3 regions of the Mesorhizobium sp. LNJC405B00 genome follow, and region 3 is predicted to be linked to each of the others. Evidence: predicted binding sites of a transcription regulator. Region 3 holds the regulator's gene; each other region holds the start of a gene.

Region 1 (5,588 bases), on a different contig from region 3:
CGGCACAGTGAAGAAAGCTTTCGGCTCCCACAGGTTCGACCGCCTCGACCGCCGCAGGCAGAATAAGCGCGCCGGACGGTGCCTCGGCGCCGAAGGTGACGTCGGCATCCTCGGGACGGAAGCCAAGCGTGGCGGCCTTCGCAGGCGCAAAGTCAATCGCCTTGCCATCAGTCAGCGCTGGACCAGCCGATGCTTGCAAAAGAGGCAGAAGGTTCATCGGCGGCGCACCGATGAAAGAGGCGACGAAGGTCGAGGCCGGCTTCTCGTAGATGTCGAGTGGCGCGCCCGTCTGCTCGACCAACCCGCCATTCATGACGACGAGAATATCGGCCAGCGTCATCGCCTCAAGCTGATCGTGGGTGACGTAGACCGAGGTGACACCGAGCGAGCGCTGCAAATTCTTGATTTCAACCCGCATCTGGCCGCGCAGTTTGGCGTCGAGATTGGAAAGCGGCTCGTCGAACAGGAAGACTTTCGGATTGCGCACGATTGCGCGACCCATGGCCACGCGCTGGCGCTGGCCGCCGGAAAGCTCGCGCGGGCGCCGGTCGAGCAGCGCCGTGAGCTCCAGCACCTTGGCGGTCGAGCGAACCCTGCTGTCGATCTCGTCCTTGGGAGTACCCCGGTTGCGCAACCCGTAGGCCATGTTGTCGTAGACCTTCATATGCGGGTAGAGCGCATAGTTCTGGAACACCATGGCAATGTCTCGCTCGGTCGGGCCGATGCTGTTGACGATCTTGCCGTCGATGGCGACCGTACCGGAAGAAATGGTCTCCAGCCCTGCAATCATCCGCAACAGCGTGGACTTGCCGCAGCCGGACGGCCCAACCAGCACGCAAAGCTCCTTGTCGGGAATGGCGATCGAGACACCCCTCACCGCCTCGACGCCGCCGGGATAGACTTTCTTCACATCCTTCAGATCGATGGTCGCCATCAGCTTCTCACTTTTCGGTATCGACCAGTCCGCGCACGAACCAGCGTTGCATCAGCACCACGATCAGGATCGGCGGCAGTATGGCCAGCATCGCGGTGACCATGACCAGATGCCATTGGGTATCGGCATCGGCGAAGGAGACCATCTTTCTAAGTGCGATGACGATGGTGTTCATGTCATTGCTGTTGGTGACGAGCAGCGGCCACAGGTACTGCGTCCAGCCATAAATGAAGAGGATGACGAACAGCGCCGCGATGTTGGTGCGCGACAGCGGCAGCAGGATGTCGAAAAAGAAGCGCCATGGTCCGGCGCCGTCGACACGCGCCGCTTCCACCAACTCACCTGGAATGGTCATGAAGAACTGGCGAAACAGAAGCGTGGCGGTGGCCGAGGCGATCAGCGGAATGATCAGGCCGGCATAGGTGTCGATCATGCCGAGATCGACCATCACCTTGTAGGTCGGCAGGATGCGCACCTCGACGGGAAGCATCAGCGTGATGAAGATCAGCCAGAAGAAGACCATCCGAAGCGGAAAACGGAAGAACACGATCGCATAGGCCGAAAGGATCGAGATGAAAATCTTCCCCACCGCGATGCCGAGCGCCATGATCGTGGTGTTGAGCAGCAATCGGCCGACACTGACGCCGCCGATGCGGCCGACACCGCCGAACAGCGACTCGCTGTAATTGTTCCAGACCTGGTCGCCGGGCAAAAGAGGCAATGGCGGCTTGAGGATGGTCTGCAGCGTCTGCGTGGAGGCAACGAAGGTGTAGTAGATCGGGAAAGCGACGATCAGGATGCCCAGGATGAGCACGGCGTGGGCGATGAGGGCGCGAAGCGGGGACTGACCAATCATCGCTCGCGCTCAACCGTAGTGGACTTTGCGTTCCACATAGCGGAACTGGATGGCCGTGAGTGAGATGACGATGACCATCAGGATGACCGACTGCGCGGCCGAATCGCCGAGGATCAAATTGACGAAACCGTCATTGTAGACCTTGTAGACCAGCGTCTCGGTGGCCTTGCCTGGCCCGCCGCCGGTGACGGCATGAACGATACCGAAAGTGTCGAACAGTGCATAGACAGTGTTGACGACCAGCAGGAAGAAGGTCGTCGGTGCGAGCAGCGGGAAGACGATGGTCCAGAAGCGCTTCGTCTCCCCGGCGCCGTCCATGGCCGCCGCCTCTATCAACGTCTTCGGCACTGCCTGCAGCCCGGCGACGAAGAATAGGAAATTGTAGCTGATCTGCTTCCAGGCAGCCGCAGACACCAGCAGGATCATGGCTTGGTTGCCGTTAAGCAAGGGATCCCAGGCGATGCCGAGACCTCTCAAGGCGTAGGCCAGCGAACCGATCGAGGGGTTGAACAGAAACAGCCACAACATGCCGGCAATCGCCGGCGCCACCGCATACGGCCAGATCAGCAGCGTGCGATAGAGGCCTTTGCCGCGCACCACCTTCTCGGCCATGACGGCAAGCAACAGGGCCACACCCATGGCGACGATCGCGGTCGCCAGAGAGAACACCAGCGTAACTTTGATCGAGTTGAGGTAGGCCGGGTCGGCCAGCACCTTGCGAAAATTGGCGAGCCCGACGAACTTGCTCTTCAGCCCGAACGGGTCTTCCCTGAGCATCGACTGGTAGAGCGCCTGCCCGGTCGGCCAGTAGAAAAAGATCAGCGTAATGGCGAGTTGCGGCGCCACCAGCAGGTAAGGCAGGGTCTTGTTGGGAAAGACGACGCGTGGAGACAGGGTGATTCCCTCGCTATTCAGGAAATCGTCCACGCGGGTCCGCGTGGACGAGGTTCAACTGACAAATCGCTTCAGTTTCCGATCGCTTCCTGAATCGCCTTGTTGCCGCGTGCGACCGCGTTGTCGAGTGCCTGCTGCGCAGTCTGCTGGCCGGCCAGCATCTTCTCGAACTCCTCATTCTCGATGTCGCGCACCTGCGGCAGGTTGACGAGGCGCACGCCCTTCGAGTTCTCGGTCGGCGCCTTGCCCAGCATCTGCAGGATCGGCGTCTCACGGCCCGGATTCTTGTCATAGAAGCCGGACTTCTTGGTCGCTTCATAGGCAGCGAGCGTCACCGGCAGATAACCCGACTTCTGGTGCAGATACTCTTGCACTTCGGTCTTGGACAGGTAGGAGAAGAACGCCGCGACGCCCTTGTATTCCTCGTCCGATTTGTTGCCGAACACCCACAGGCTGGCGCCGCCCGGCGTGGTGTTCTGGGGCGCGCCCTTGGCGTCACTATCATAGGGAAGCTGGCCGATGCCGTAGTTCATGCCCGACTTGACGATGTCACCGAGACCCCCCGACGATTCGGTGAAGATGCCGCATTCTCCGGCAAGAAAGATCTGCTTGGCTTCGGATGTACGGCCGCCATATTTGAAGGTGCCGTCCTTGGCCAGGTCGGCGAGCGCCTGGAAATGATTGACGAAGATCGGCGCATTGATCTTGAGCTCAACGTCGGTTCCGGCAAGTCCGTTCTGGTTGGTGCCATAGGAAACGTCGTTCCAGGCAGCGAAGGCCTCAAGGTGGATCCAGGTCAACCAGGTCGAGGTATAGCCGCAGGAAGCGGCGCCGCTCGCCTTGATCTTCTTGGCGGCTTCCCACACCTCGTTCCAGGTCTTTGGCGGATTGTTCACATCAAGCCCGGCCTTCTGGAAGATATCCTTGTTGTAGTAGAGGATGGGCGACGAGGAATTATAGGGGAAGGACAGCATGGTCCCGTCCGGCTTCGAATAGTAGCCGACGATGCCGGGCAAATACTGGCTCTTGTCGAAGGTCACGCCGGCGCTGGTCAGCACATCGGCCACCGGCTTGATCGCACCTTCGGCGGCCATCATGACGCCGGTACCCACGTCGAACACCTGGATGATGTCGGGCGCTTGCCCCGCACGAAAGGCAGCGATGCCGGCATTCAGCGTTTCGGGATAGGTGCCCTTGAAAACAGGGAGAATTTCATAGTCGCTCTGGCTGGCATTGAAATCCTTGGCGATCTTGTCGACCACCTCGGCATTGGCGCCGGTCATTGCATGCCACCAACTGATCTGGGTGGCGGTGAAGGCGGAGGTGGTGGAAAGCAGGGTCAAGGTGGCGGCAACACCGGCCGCAAAGCCGAACAACTTCATGTTTCATCTCCCGTTTGTCATTGGCGAAAGGGGCGCTCCCGCGAACGCAATATGTGTCGCTGATGACAATCGGACAACGGATTTGTTGCTGTTTCGTGAATTTCATACCCGGCTAACTTCGCGCCCCCTCGCCTTGCAACGAGGACAGAGAGAAATGCCAAGCCGGCTCAGCGATAGAATGGGGCATGGTGGGCCTGCAAGGATCGCCGACCGCCCAGCGATGCGTGAAGGGCCCGCGTGACAGCGCCACGCACCTGCACCGTGCGGCCGCCAAACCGGCGCTCGGCCAGATCGAGATCGGCCGAGCGGCATCGCGCCAGGCGCTGCTGTAACCGTGCGTCTGGAATGAGAACAGGATCGCCGCAACGTACAACCCGAAAAACCCGCTGTAGTTGTAGTTCGCATAACCGATTCTTCGTCAAGCGTGGCATACTAATCAAGTGGACGGCTTGATTGCTGTGGGAGAGCAGGTGGGGCGAGATGCTGACGGTCTATAATTGTATCGTGCATGAGCACGATCTGAGACTGGTCGCACTGGCAGCGCTCATTTGCGGTATTTCTTCCTTCTCGGCGGTCAACCTGCTTCGCCATGTCGACCGCTCGAGCGAGCGCAACCGCTATACCTGGCTGATGATAGCAGCCACTTCCACCGGCTTCGGTATCTGGGCGACGCATTTCATCGCAATGCTTGCCTTTTCTCCCGGAATCCCCAACGCCTACAATACGGAAATGTCGGCGCTTTCGCTCGCCGGTTCCGTCGCCCTGACCGCTGCGGGCATGTGGATCGCCACCTTGCGCCGGGGCATCGACTACCCTCTGGTCGGCGGCGCGGTCCTCGGCGCTGGTATCGCCGCCATGCACTATATCGGCATGGCCGCCTTCGAGGTCGAAGGGCGCATCGTCTGGAACCCGCTGCTGGTCGGCGTCTCGGTGCTGACAGGCGTCACCCTCGCCGCGCTGGCGCTGCTGGTCGTGTTGCGACGGCCGTCCATGCAGGCCACAATCGCCGCCGCCATCCTGTTGACGCTGGCGATCTGCAGCCTGCACTTCATCGCCATGGGCGCGGTGTCGATCTTCCCGGACTCCTCCATCGAGATATCGCAGTTCACGGTCGAACCGGTGTCGCAGGCCTTCGCCGCCGCTGCAGTCAGCATGGCTATCCTGGTGCTTTCAGCCGCAGCATTGTGGATCGACCTTCGCTTCCGGCGTCACAAGCTCGAGGCCGAGCGCATGCACGGCCTCGCCAACGCCGCCGTCGAGGGGCTGATCGTCTGCGACGGCGCCCGCATCGTCAGCGCCAATGACAGCATCGCGGCACTCACCGGCATTGCGCCGGAAGTGCTGAACGCGATGCTGCTTGGCGACCTCTTCGCCGAACGCACCGCGGCCGGCATGTCCGACTGCAGCGGACAGGCACAGGAAGCCGAACTCAGAGCCCATGACGGCGCCACCATCCCCGTCGAACTTATCGCCAGAAGCATCGACTATTGCGGCAAGCGGCACAGCGTGGTCGCCGTGCGCG
Region 2 (5,588 bases), on a different contig from region 3:
ATCACCATCAACGAGGCCGCCTACGACACCTATCGGGCGAGGCCGGATTTCATCCAGCGCTATGTCTTCCCCGGCGGCATGCTGCCGACGCCGTCGATCCTGAAGACGCTGGGCAGCGACCATGGCCTTTCCCATCTGCGCGAGCGCGTCTTTCCGGACGACTATGCCCGCACGCTTGCCGAATGGCGCAACCGCTTCTGGGCGTCGTGGGAAAAGATCGTCCCGCTCGGCTTCGACGACCGCTTCAAGAAGCTTTGGGAATTTTATCTCCACTATTGCGAAGCCGGCTTCAGGGCCAGCTACATCGACGTGCGCCAGGTGGTCTACAAGGCCTGATCCGAAGCGTGATTGAGCGGGCGTATGCCCGCTCGTTTTCCCTGTTACCTGCGCGTTTGCCTCAAAGCAGGATGCGATACTTCGCAAACCCGGATTCGCCCTCGCCGGCCGGCTCGATCTTGAGCGATTTCACTCCCGATATAAAATCCTTCGCTTTGGGGCCGGTCTCGAACACGACGCTGGTGCCGGGCAGCGGCGTGAACGACCAATTGTCGTCGGCCGAGGGATTGATCGTGCCTTCGCTAACGACGTAGCGCACGATCACGTCGCGGTTGGTGTCCGGCGCCTCGTAGATGATCTTCGAGGCATTGATGTCGGGGAAATTGCCGCCACCGCCGGCGCGGTAATTGTTGGTGGCGACGACGAATTTCGCTGCCGGATCAATAGGCTTGCCGTCGAAGCTGAGGCCGATGATGCGGTTCGAGCCGGCATTGGCGACGCCACCCTTGGCATCGTATTTCGGCAGCTGCGACAGGTCTATTCCGTAGCTGACGCCATCGATCACATCGAAATTGTAGGACGGGAATTCGGTGTCGATGAGCGCCTGGTCGGCCTTGCCCGGCTCGATCTTCCGGAAAATGCCGGCCGACATTTCCAGCCATTCCTTCACTTGCGCGCCGGTGATTTCGACGGCGCGCACCGTGTTCGGATAGAGATAGAGGTCGGCGACGTTCTTGATGGCGATGTCGCCCACCGGCACGTCGGTATAGTAGTCGGCGCCGTTGCGCCCGCCGGCCTTGAAGGGTGCTGCCGCCGACAGCAGCGGCACATCCTTCCACTGCGTGCTCTTCAATATGTCCTTGAGATACCAGCTCTGCGCCTGGTTGACGATCTGCACCGACGGATCGTCGGCGACCAGCGCGAAATAGGAATAGAGCGGCGCCGAGGTCTTGCCGACCGGTCGGCGGACATAGGCAAGTGTCGCCTCATGGTCCGGCTTCAGCGCATCGACGACGCGCTGGTCGTCCGCCACCGTCGGCTTGTTTGCCTTGTCGACGCGCTGGTAGATCGGCCTTGCCTCCGATGTGGCCGAGGCTACGCGCCATTTCGATCCGTCCCGTTCCAGAAGCAGATCGATCAGTCCCATATGCGAGCCCCAGAAACCGCCCATCACGGCGGGCTTGCCCTGCAGCGTGCCTTTCTCGGTGTCGACGCCTTCGAGCGCCTGAAAATCCTTCTTGCCGGGGAAGACGAGATGCTGATGGCCGGTGAACACCGCATCGATGCCTTCGACGCCGGCGACGAAGAAGGAGGCGTTCTCCATGCCGTCGCCCTGCTTGATATCGATGCCGGAATGCGAGAGCGCGATGACGATGTCGGCGCCCTCCTCCTTGATCTGCGGCACCCATGCCCTGGCCGCCTCGACGATGTCGCGCGTCCTGACATTGCCTTCCAGGTTCTTCAGGTCCCAGACCATGATCTGCGGCGGCACAAAGCCGATGATGCCGATCTTGATCGGCTGCTCGGCGCCCGACCCGTCCTTGATCTTCTTGTCGAGGATGACATAGGGCTTGAGGTAGAGCTTGTCGTCGCGCGGTTTGGCGGCAAGCTCGGTGCCGCGGATCAGATTGGCGCAGACGAAGGGGAAATTGGCCCCGGCCAGCACCTTGTCGAGGAACGACAAGCCGTAGTTGAACTCGTGATTGCCGAGCGTCGAGCATTCATAGCCCAGCAGGTTCATGCCCTTCATGATCGGATGCAGATCGCCTTCCTTGAGGCCCTTCTCATAGGCGATGTAATCGCCCATCGGATTGCCCTGCAAAAGATCGCCATTGTCGATCAGCATCGCATTGGTGGCTTCCTTGCGCACCGCCGCGATCAGTGAGGCCGTCCGCGACAGGCCCATCGTGTCGTTGGCTTTGTCTGCGTAGTAGTCGTAAGGCAGCACATTCACATGGATGTCGGTGGTCTCCATGATCCTCAGATGCGCCTGATTGGCCTGCGCGCGGGCGGAAAACGGATGCAGCATGATCAGCGCCCCGCTGGCGGCCGCACCGGCAAGAAAACTACGGCGGGAGACGGGGTAATTGAGATGCGGCATTGGTTTTCCTTCCCAGCGACGTGACAAGATCCCAGCCCCGGGCGGAAGCTTCGCGCCGAAAACCGGCCATGTCCATCGGGAAGTCAGTCGATCAGCAAAAGGTGACGGCTGGATGAATATCCTTGGCCGCGGTTGAGAACCTCAGCCCTTGTTATCATCGCCCTGGGTGATCAGCCGCGCGCTGCGCTGGCCGGTGAAATAGATCCATAGCCAGCTAAGCGACACCGAGAGCCGGTTGCGAAAACCGATCAGGAAGTAGATATGCGCCACGCCCCACAGCCACCAGGCAAGCCATCCCGTGAGCTTGATCGAGCCGAAATCGATCGCGGCTGCCCACTTGCCGATCGTCACCAGGTCGCCGGCATGTTTGTAGCGGAAAGGGCGCGGCGCGCTATCGCCGGCCAGCCGCGCCCTGATCGTCGCGGCAACATGCTTGCCCTCCTGCTTGGCGGAGGGCGCCACGCCTGGCACCGGCTTGCCGTCCAGCCGCAAGACATGCGCTGTGTCGCCGACGACGAAGATCTCCGGACTGTTCGGCACGGTCAGATCGGGCTCGACCATTACCCTGCCCGCCCGGTCCACCGGCGCGCCCAGCCACTCTCCCGCGGGCGAAGCCGCTACGCCGGCGGCCCACAGGATGGTTCGCGCCGGCAGATGCGTCTCGCCAAAGACGACGCCTTCGGCATCGAGGCGCGTGACGGCGCGGCCAAGCTCGACCGTGACGCCCCGCCGCTCCAGCGCCTTGCGCGCATAGTCGGACAGCTTTGGCGCGAAATTGGCTAGGATCCTGTCTCCGGCCTCCACCAGCACCACACGCGCCTCACGCGTGTCGATGTTGCGGAATTCGCCGCGCAGCGTTTCATGCGCGAGTTCGACAATGGTGCCGGCAAGCTCCACGCCGGTCGGGCCGCCGCCGACGATGACCAGTGTCAGCAGTGCCTGGCGCTTGGCCGGATCGGTCTCGCGCTCGGCCTGCTCGAAGGCGAGCAGGATGCGCCGGCGAATGGTGGTTGCGTCTTCAAGCGTCTTCAGCCCGGGCGCGAAAGGCTCCCATTCGTCGTGGCCGAAATAAGCATGACGCGCGCCGGTGGCGAGCACCAGCGTGTCGTAGGGAACAGAACTGCCGTCCTCAAGCAGCACGCGTTTGCCTGGACGGTCGACGCCGGTGACGTTGCCGAGCAGGGTCGTCACGTCCTCGCGCTTGCGCAGCAGATGACGGATCGGCAAGGCGACTTCCGAGGTCGCCAGCGAGGTGGTCGCCACCTGGTAGAGCAGCGGCTGGAAAAGGTGATGGTTGCGCTTGTCGATCATGGTGATGCGCACGGGTGCGCCGGCCAGCGCCCGGGTGAGTTCGAGACCGCCGAACCCTGCGCCGACGACAACGACATGATGGCTGGTTTCACTCATCGCATTCACCCCTATTTGTCTCCCTTTATCTAGTGATTTTTGTGCACCGCAACAATGTCGCGGCGAGCTAGATTGCCGCTTAAGGCTGCCCAGGACTCGTCGCCGGATGTCGCGAATGCCTATGTCGGCAAGCATGGACGGGTATAGCCTTGCAGGGGCTGGAACCACGGGAGTGAAGCATGGCCAACGGCGATGACAAAGATCGCAAAGGGCGGGCGCAATATTCTTCGCCGCCTTGCTTCATGCACGAACTCGATCCGGAATTTCGCGCGCCATTGACCGACTGGACCGATGTGCGCCGTTGGCGCAAGGCCGAGCGCGAGCGTCTGATCGCGGCACGGTTGGCGGTTTCCGCCGATGCGCGGGTGGCGATGTCGCGGGCTATCGCCGAAGGGCTCGACGCGGCCATCGGCGACATTGCCGGCCGCATGGTCAGCCTCTATTGGCCGTTTCGCGGCGAGCCGGACCTGCGGCCGTGGATGGCGTCGATCAACGAACGCGGCGGCCGCACGGCGCTGCCCATCGTGATCGAGAAAGGCCAGCCGCTGATCTTCCGCGCTTATGTACCCGGCGACCGGCTGGAAAAAGGCATCTGGAACATCCCGATCCCGGCCGAAGGCGAGCCGGTGCTGCCCGACATCGTCATCTCGCCGATCGTCGGCATCGACCCGCGAAACTACCGCCTTGGCTATGGCGGTGGCTTCTTCGACCGCACGCTGGCTGCCATGCCGTTCAAGCCATTGGTCATCGGCGTCGGCTACGAACTGCAGCGCATCGCCACCATTTACCCGCAGCCGCACGATATTCCGATGGATAGGCTGGTGACCGAGGCTGCTCAGGGCTAGGCCAGTTCCGGCTTCATCCCCATCGCCGTGCGATCGACGATCTCGCGCAGGGCAAAGGATGAATTGATCTTGGTCACATGCGGCATCGCCGACAGCCACTCCTTGTGGATGCGCTCATAGTCGACCAGATCCTTGGCGGCGATGCGCAGGATATAGTCGTATTCGCCCGACATCAGGTGGCACGACAGCACATTCGGGCAGCGCTTGATCGCCGCCTCGAAATCCGACAGCGTCTTTTCGAATTGGCCCGACAGCGATATGTGCACGATCGCCGTCATCTGGTGGCCGAGCGCGGCATTCGAAAGCCGGGCGTGATAGCCGCGGATGGTGCCGGATTTCTCCAGATTGTCGAGCCGGCGCGAACAGGCCGACTGCGACAGGCCGACCCTTTCGGCGAGCGCCGCATTGGGTATGCGCCCATCCTTCTGCAGAGCCTCGAGAATGGCGATATCGATCCTGTCGAGCGGCATTTCTCGTGATTCCTGCGAAATTTCCTTGATTTCGCGCAACGATTATCGAAACGCGTGACCCCGCGCAAGCGCATTCGCAAACACCTGCGCAACGATTCGTGGTTCACTCGGTTGATACAGGGAACGAGCCCGAAGGGCCGGATCAGGAGAAGACTATGCGCGTCGGCTGCCCCAAGGAAATCAAGAACCACGAATACCGCGTCGGCCTGACGCCGGGCTCCGTCCGCGAATATGTCGCGCATGGCCATGAAGTGCTGGTCGAAAGCGGCGCCGGCGCCGGCATCGGCGCCGATGACAATGCCTACCGCGCCGCCGGCGCCACCATCGCCAGGACCGCCGCCGACGTGTTCGCCAAGTCGGACATGATCGTCAAGGTCAAGGAGCCGCAGCCCAACGAATGGGCGCAGCTGCGCGACGGTCAGATCCTCTACACCTATCTGCACCTGGCCCCGGATCCGGAGCAGACCAAGGGCCTGCTCGCGTCCGGCG
Region 3 (5,588 bases):
ATATCGGCGACGCTGATATGCGGGCGCTGGCCGCTCGTGCGCGAGAGACGGACGGACCGGAGCGCGAAGCCTATCGCAGGGCCGGTGAGGCGCTCGGCTTCGGCCTCGGCAGCCTGTTTGCGCTGATCGACCCGGCCCCCGTCGCCATGGTCGGCGTCAGCGCCGCCGCGTTCGACCTGATCGAACCGGCATTGCGCGAAGCGATCGCCCAGACCGCCGGCGGCCAGCACTCGAAATCGATCTCCTTCGACACCGAGCCCAACGAGCTGCCGCTGATCCGCGAAGGCTGTGCCATGCGCGCGCTCGGCTTCGTCGATCAGGAGATTTTCGCGCCGGGCATTCAGGCCAAATCCGGCAAGCATGTCGCCTGAATGGCCGGCAACGGCGCGACGCGCAGCATCCTAGTCTTCCCTGATCGCGTAGCCGGCGCCGCGAATGGTACGGATGACATCCGGCATGCGGCCGTTGTTGACCGCTTTGCGTAAGCGCCCGACATGGACGTCGACGGTTCGCTCGTCGATATAGATCGTCTCGCCCCAGACATTGTCGAGCAGTTGGCTGCGCGAGAACACGCGGCCGGGATGGCGCATCATGAATTCGAGCAGCCGGAACTCGGTCGGTCCGAGCCTGATCTCGCTCTTCTTGCGGTAGACACGGTGCGACTCGCGGTCGAGCACGATGTCGCCGACCTTGAGCACGCTGGACAGCACTTCCGGCTTGGCCCGGCGCAGCAGCGCCTTCACGCGCGCCATGAACTCCGGCGTCGAGAATGGCTTGACCAGATAGTCGTCGGCACCGGTGGACAGGCCGCGCACGCGATCGCTTTCCTCACCGCGCGCGGTCAGCATGATGATCGGCAGCCGCTCGGTTTCGGGCCGCACTCTAAGCCGCCGGCAGAGCTCGATGCCGGAAACAGCGGGCACCATCCAGTCGAGCACCAGGAGATCGGGCACGTTTTCCTGCAGGCGGATCTCGGCCTCGTCGCCGCGTGTCACCACCTCGACCTGATAGCCTTCGGATTCGAGGTTGTAGCGGAGGAGCACGCCTAGCGGCTCCTCGTCCTCCACGACCATGATGCGTGGCGCGATCATAGGCAGTTCACCCTCATCAGGCCGGCGTGGCCATCGCCGTCTCGTCCTGCTTCGGACGATTGGCGGGCAATTGCTGGCCGGTCAGCACATAATACGCATTTTCGGCGATGTTGGTGACATGATCGCCGATGCGCTCAAGATTCTTGGCGCAGAACAAGAGATGCGTGCAGGCGGTGATGTTGCGAGGGTCTTCCATCATGTAGGTCAAGAGCTCACGAAACACGGACGTGTATTTGACGTCGATGCGCTCGTCGTCATTCCTGAGTTTTGCAAGAGCTGCCGCATCGGTGGCGGCATATTCCTCGACGACGCCTTGCACCTGGATCAGCACCAGTTGCGCCATGGCATCGATGGAGTGCGAGAGGTCGCGCGGCGTGACGCTGAGGCCCACGGTGCCGACGCGTTTGGCGATATTCTTGGCGAGATCGCCGATGCGCTCGAGGTCGCCGGCCATGCGGATCGAGCCGACCACGGCGCGCAGATCGTTGGCCATCGGCTGGCGCTTGGCGATCAGCGTGATGGCGCGGTCGTCCAGTTCGCGCTGGCGCGCATCCATGATGGCGTCGTCGGACACGACACGCTGTGCCAGCGCATTGTCCGAATTGAGCAGCGCCTTGGTCGAGCCGCTGACCATCGAGCCGGCCAGATCGCCCATGTCGCGGATCAGCTTACTGATCTGCCCGAGCTCTTCATCGAAGGAGGCGACGGTATGTTCACCCATGATCTTGGTCCTCGTGCCTGAAAATTCACCCGCCGGACGGCTCAGCCGAAGCGGCCGGTAATGTAGTCCTGGGTGCGCTTGTCGTCGGGGTTGGTGAACATCTTGTCGGTGGCGCCCTCCTCGACGAGATAGCCGAGATGGAACATCGCCGTGCGTTGCGAGACGCGCGCCGCCTGCTGCATCGAATGGGTGACGATGACGATCGTGTAGTTCTGGCGCAGCTCGTCTATCAGCTCCTCGACACGGGCGGTGGCGATCGGATCGAGCGCCGAGCAGGGCTCGTCCATCAAGATCACTTCCGGCGACACGGCGATGGCGCGCGCGATGCACAGGCGCTGCTGCTGGCCGCCGGACAGGCCGGTGCCGGGCTCCTGCAGGCGGTCCTTGACCTCGTTCCAGATCGCCGCCTTCTTCAGGCTCTGCTCGACGATCTGGTCCATGTCGGACTTGCGCTTGGCCAGCCCATGGATGCGCGGGCCGTAGGCGACGTTCTCGTAGATGGACTTCGGGAACGGGTTGGGTTTCTGGAACACCATGCCGACGCGGGCGCGCAGTTCGACGACATCGATGTTCTTGTCGTAGATGTCGTCTTCATCGAGCGTGATCTTGCCGGTCACCCGCGCCGAATCGATGGTGTCGTTCATGCGGTTGAGGCAGCGCAGGAAGGTCGACTTGCCGCAGCCGGACGGGCCGATCAGCGCCGTCACCTGGTTCTGGCGGACGTCGAGATTGACGTCGAACAACGCCTGCTTCTCGCCATAGAACACGCCGACCTTGTCGCCGCGCATCTTGATGACTTCGTTCGACTTGGCGTTCATTTTGTCGCCCACTGCATTCTCAAGGGACTGTTCGGTCATGATGTTCATACCAAATTGCCTTTTTTCTACCAGCGCCGCTCGAACCGGCGCCGGAGCACGATCGCGGTGATGTTCATGGCCATGAGGAAGACGAGCAGGATGATGATGGCGCCGGACATGCGCTCGACAAAAGCGCGCTCAGCCTCGTTTGCCCACATATAGATCTGAACCGGCAGCGCGGTCGCCGGATCGAAAGGCGTCGTCGGATAATCGGCGACGAAAGCGACCATGCCGATCAAGAGCAGCGGTGCTGTCTCGCCGAGCGCACGCGCCAGGCCGATGATGGTGCCGGTAAGGATGCCTGGGGCGGCAAGCGGCAGGATGTGATGGAACACCATCTGCATCTTGGAGGCGCCGAGACCTAGGGCCGCCGAGCGGATCGACGGCGGCACCGCGGCGAGGGCGGCGCGCGTGGCGATGATTATGGTCGGCAATGTCATCAAGGTCAGCACCAGGCCGCCGACGAAGGAAGCCGAGCGCGGCATGCCGAGGAAGTTGATGAACACGGCAAGGCCAAGCAGACCGAAGACGATCGACGGCACCGCCGCGAGATTGTTGATGTTGACTTCGATCAGGTCCGTAAAGCGGTTCTTCTTGGCGAACTCCTCCAGATAGATCGAGGCGGCGACGCCGATCGGCAGCGCCAGCAAAAGCACGATCATCATCATGTAGAACGAACCGATGATGGCCACGCCCATGCCCGACGTCTCGGGCCGGCTGGAGGCGCCATAGCTGAACAGGCCGGTGTTGAAATGCTCGGCCATCGCGCCTTCGGCTTTGAGCTTGTTCATCCAGTCGATCTGCTGGTTGGACACCTTGCGGCGCGCTTCATCGACGCCGAGGTCGATCTGGCCCTTGAAGGCCGAGTCGAGATTGGCGGCGGCCAGGATGTCGACGTCACGCGTCGTGCCGATCACCGACGGATCGGCGGAGACGATGTCGCGCAGCTGGACGCGGGCGCCTTCCGACAGGAAGCCCTTGAGCTTCAGCATCATCGGCTTGTTGGCCGGATCGATGCCGAGCTTGGCCACCAGCGCGTTTTCGGCGAGCTTGGGATAGTTCGCCTTGATCAGCACATTCGGGTCTGTGGCACGCTTGTTCGAGGGGTCGATGACCTTCTCATCGAAGGTGATCGGAAGCGTCACCGTCGTCTGCCAGAAGGCGGTGTAGCCTTTCGAGACGATGGTGATCAACATGATGGCCAGGAACGCCAGGCCCACCGAGATCGCAATCACGCCATAGATGCGGAACCGGCGTTCGGCGGCATAGCGCGCCTTCAGCCCGATGTCGCGGCGCGGACGCGCGACGGCGCCCGCCATCGTGTCCAGGGGGATGTCGGTCATTCGTACTGCTCCCGGTACTTGCGCACGATGTAGAGGGCGACGATGTTCATCACCAGCGTCAGCGCGAACAGCGTCAGGCCGAGCGCGAAGGCGACCAGCGTCTGCGGCGAGTTGAACTCGAGATCGCCGGTCAGCTGGTTGACGATCTTTACGGTGATGGTCGTCATCGCCTCGAACGGATTGGCCGTCAGATTGGCGGCGACGCCCGCCGCCAGCACGACGATCATCGTCTCGCCGATGGCGCGCGACGCCGTCAACAGGATGGCGCCGACGATGCCGGGCAGTGCCGCCGGCAGGATCACCCGCTTGATCGTCTCGGAGCGCGTGGCGCCGAGGCCGAGCGAGCCGTCACGCATTGCGCGCGGCACCGCGGTGATGATGTCGTCGGACAAAGAGGACACGACCGGGATCAGCATGACGCCCATCACCAGACCGGCGGTGAAGATGCTCTGGCCCTGGATGAAGGGCGAGCCGCCGGTGAGTGCCGCCGACAGGTCGCGCAAGAACGGTCCGAGCGTGACAACGGCGAAGATGCCGTAGACGATGGTCGGAATGCCGGCCAGCAGTTCCAACGCCGGCTTGACCACCGAGCGCACACCGCGCGAGGCATATTCGGACATGTAGACCGCCGACATCAGCCCGACCGGCACTGCCACCAGAAGGGCGACGGCGGCGATGTAGAGCGTGCCGGCGAGAAGCGGGACCAGGCCGAACTGACCCTGGCTGCCGCCGGAACCGGCGGCGGCGAAACGCGGATCCCACACCGTGCCGAAGAAGAAGCTCACCGGCGACACGCTCTCGAAGAAGGTGATGGTCTGGAACAGCATCGACAGCACGATGCCGACCGTGGTCAGGATGGCGATGGTCGAGGCCGCAAGCAGCCCCCACAGCATCAGCTTCTCGACATTGTTGCGCGCCCTGGCGCGCGGTGCGATCTGCCTCAGCGCATAGAAGGCGCCGGCGATCGACAGAGCGAAGGTCAGCACGGCGCCGAACAGGCCGAGCCGGTCCTGGACCTGGTTCGCCTCGACCGCGATCGGGATCATATAGTCCTGGGTGTCGCTGGCCAGTGCCACGCCCTTGGCGGCGAGCAGCGGCTGCAATTCGGCGAAAGTAGCGGGAAGTGCGGTATCGCCATCGAGCCGACGCAGGCCCTTGGCCAGGCTCTTCACCAGGCTGGCGTCGAGCGCTTCGCTGGCGACCTTTGTGTCGGCGGTGCGCTCGGGCAAAGCGGCATGGATATGCCGGTCGAGATAGAAGGAAGAGCCGATATCCCAGACGGCGAGCAAAAGGACGGCAGGCAGGACCGCGAGCAGAAAGGCCCACCAGCCATGATAATGCGCGCGCGAATGCGGCTTGACCTTGCCGGTATCCAGCGCCGCGGCGCGCTGGCGGCCGACCACAAAAGCGACCACGCCTATGGCAATGACTATGGCGAGTACGAGCAAGGACGACATAACCCACCCCAGGGAAAATTCAGATCGCCGCCGCCGTTGCGGCAAGCGGCGAAATCAGGGCGCGGAGTTCATCCGCGCCCTGATCCGTCCGTTGATTACATTGTCTTTCCAGCGGCGAA

The links. Region 3 encodes PhoB, which activates phosphate uptake and scavenging genes when phosphate is short. Its sites were predicted from a motif close to TGTCATNNANCTGTCAT; they were not measured.
Region 1: ugpB (sn-glycerol-3-phosphate ABC transporter substrate-binding protein UgpB) is a predicted target of PhoB. The motif match lies at 4,129-4,145, and genes of this name have one in related genera.
Region 2: X756_RS146230 (bifunctional 2',3'-cyclic-nucleotide 2'-phosphodiesterase/3'-nucleotidase) is a predicted target of PhoB. The motif match lies at 2,479-2,495, and genes of this name have one in related genera.

Annotation. Positions count from the first base shown of each region.
Region 1 is NZ_AYWC01000014.1:63,030-68,617, forward strand. It holds gene X756_RS142290 (sn-glycerol-3-phosphate import ATP-binding protein UgpC) at 1-934, opposite strand, end outside; gene ugpE (sn-glycerol-3-phosphate ABC transporter permease UgpE) at 942-1,790, opposite strand; gene ugpA (sn-glycerol-3-phosphate ABC transporter permease UgpA) at 1,800-2,684, opposite strand; gene ugpB (sn-glycerol-3-phosphate ABC transporter substrate-binding protein UgpB) at 2,756-4,066, opposite strand; gene X756_RS1000000168955 (hypothetical protein) at 4,252-4,398, shown strand; gene X756_RS142270 (EAL domain-containing protein) at 4,547-5,588, shown strand, end outside.
Region 2 is NZ_AYWC01000010.1:159,547-165,134, forward strand. It holds gene X756_RS146235 (cyclopropane-fatty-acyl-phospholipid synthase family protein) at 1-336, shown strand, start outside; gene X756_RS146230 (bifunctional 2',3'-cyclic-nucleotide 2'-phosphodiesterase/3'-nucleotidase) at 398-2,377, opposite strand; gene X756_RS146225 (NAD(P)/FAD-dependent oxidoreductase) at 2,519-3,784, opposite strand; gene X756_RS146220 (5-formyltetrahydrofolate cyclo-ligase) at 3,964-4,629, shown strand; gene X756_RS146215 (Lrp/AsnC family transcriptional regulator) at 4,626-5,099, opposite strand; partial or broken gene X756_RS01000000165785 (alanine dehydrogenase) at 5,255-5,588, shown strand, end outside.
Region 3 is NZ_AYWC01000011.1:237,601-243,188, forward strand. It holds partial or broken gene X756_RS01000000165835 (ROK family protein) at 1-371, shown strand, start outside; gene phoB (phosphate regulon transcriptional regulator PhoB) at 402-1,091, opposite strand; gene phoU (phosphate signaling complex protein PhoU) at 1,108-1,812, opposite strand; gene pstB (phosphate ABC transporter ATP-binding protein PstB) at 1,854-2,678, opposite strand; gene pstA (phosphate ABC transporter permease PstA) at 2,696-4,012, opposite strand; gene pstC (phosphate ABC transporter permease subunit PstC) at 4,009-5,469, opposite strand; gene X756_RS144915 (substrate-binding domain-containing protein) at 5,565-5,588, opposite strand, start outside.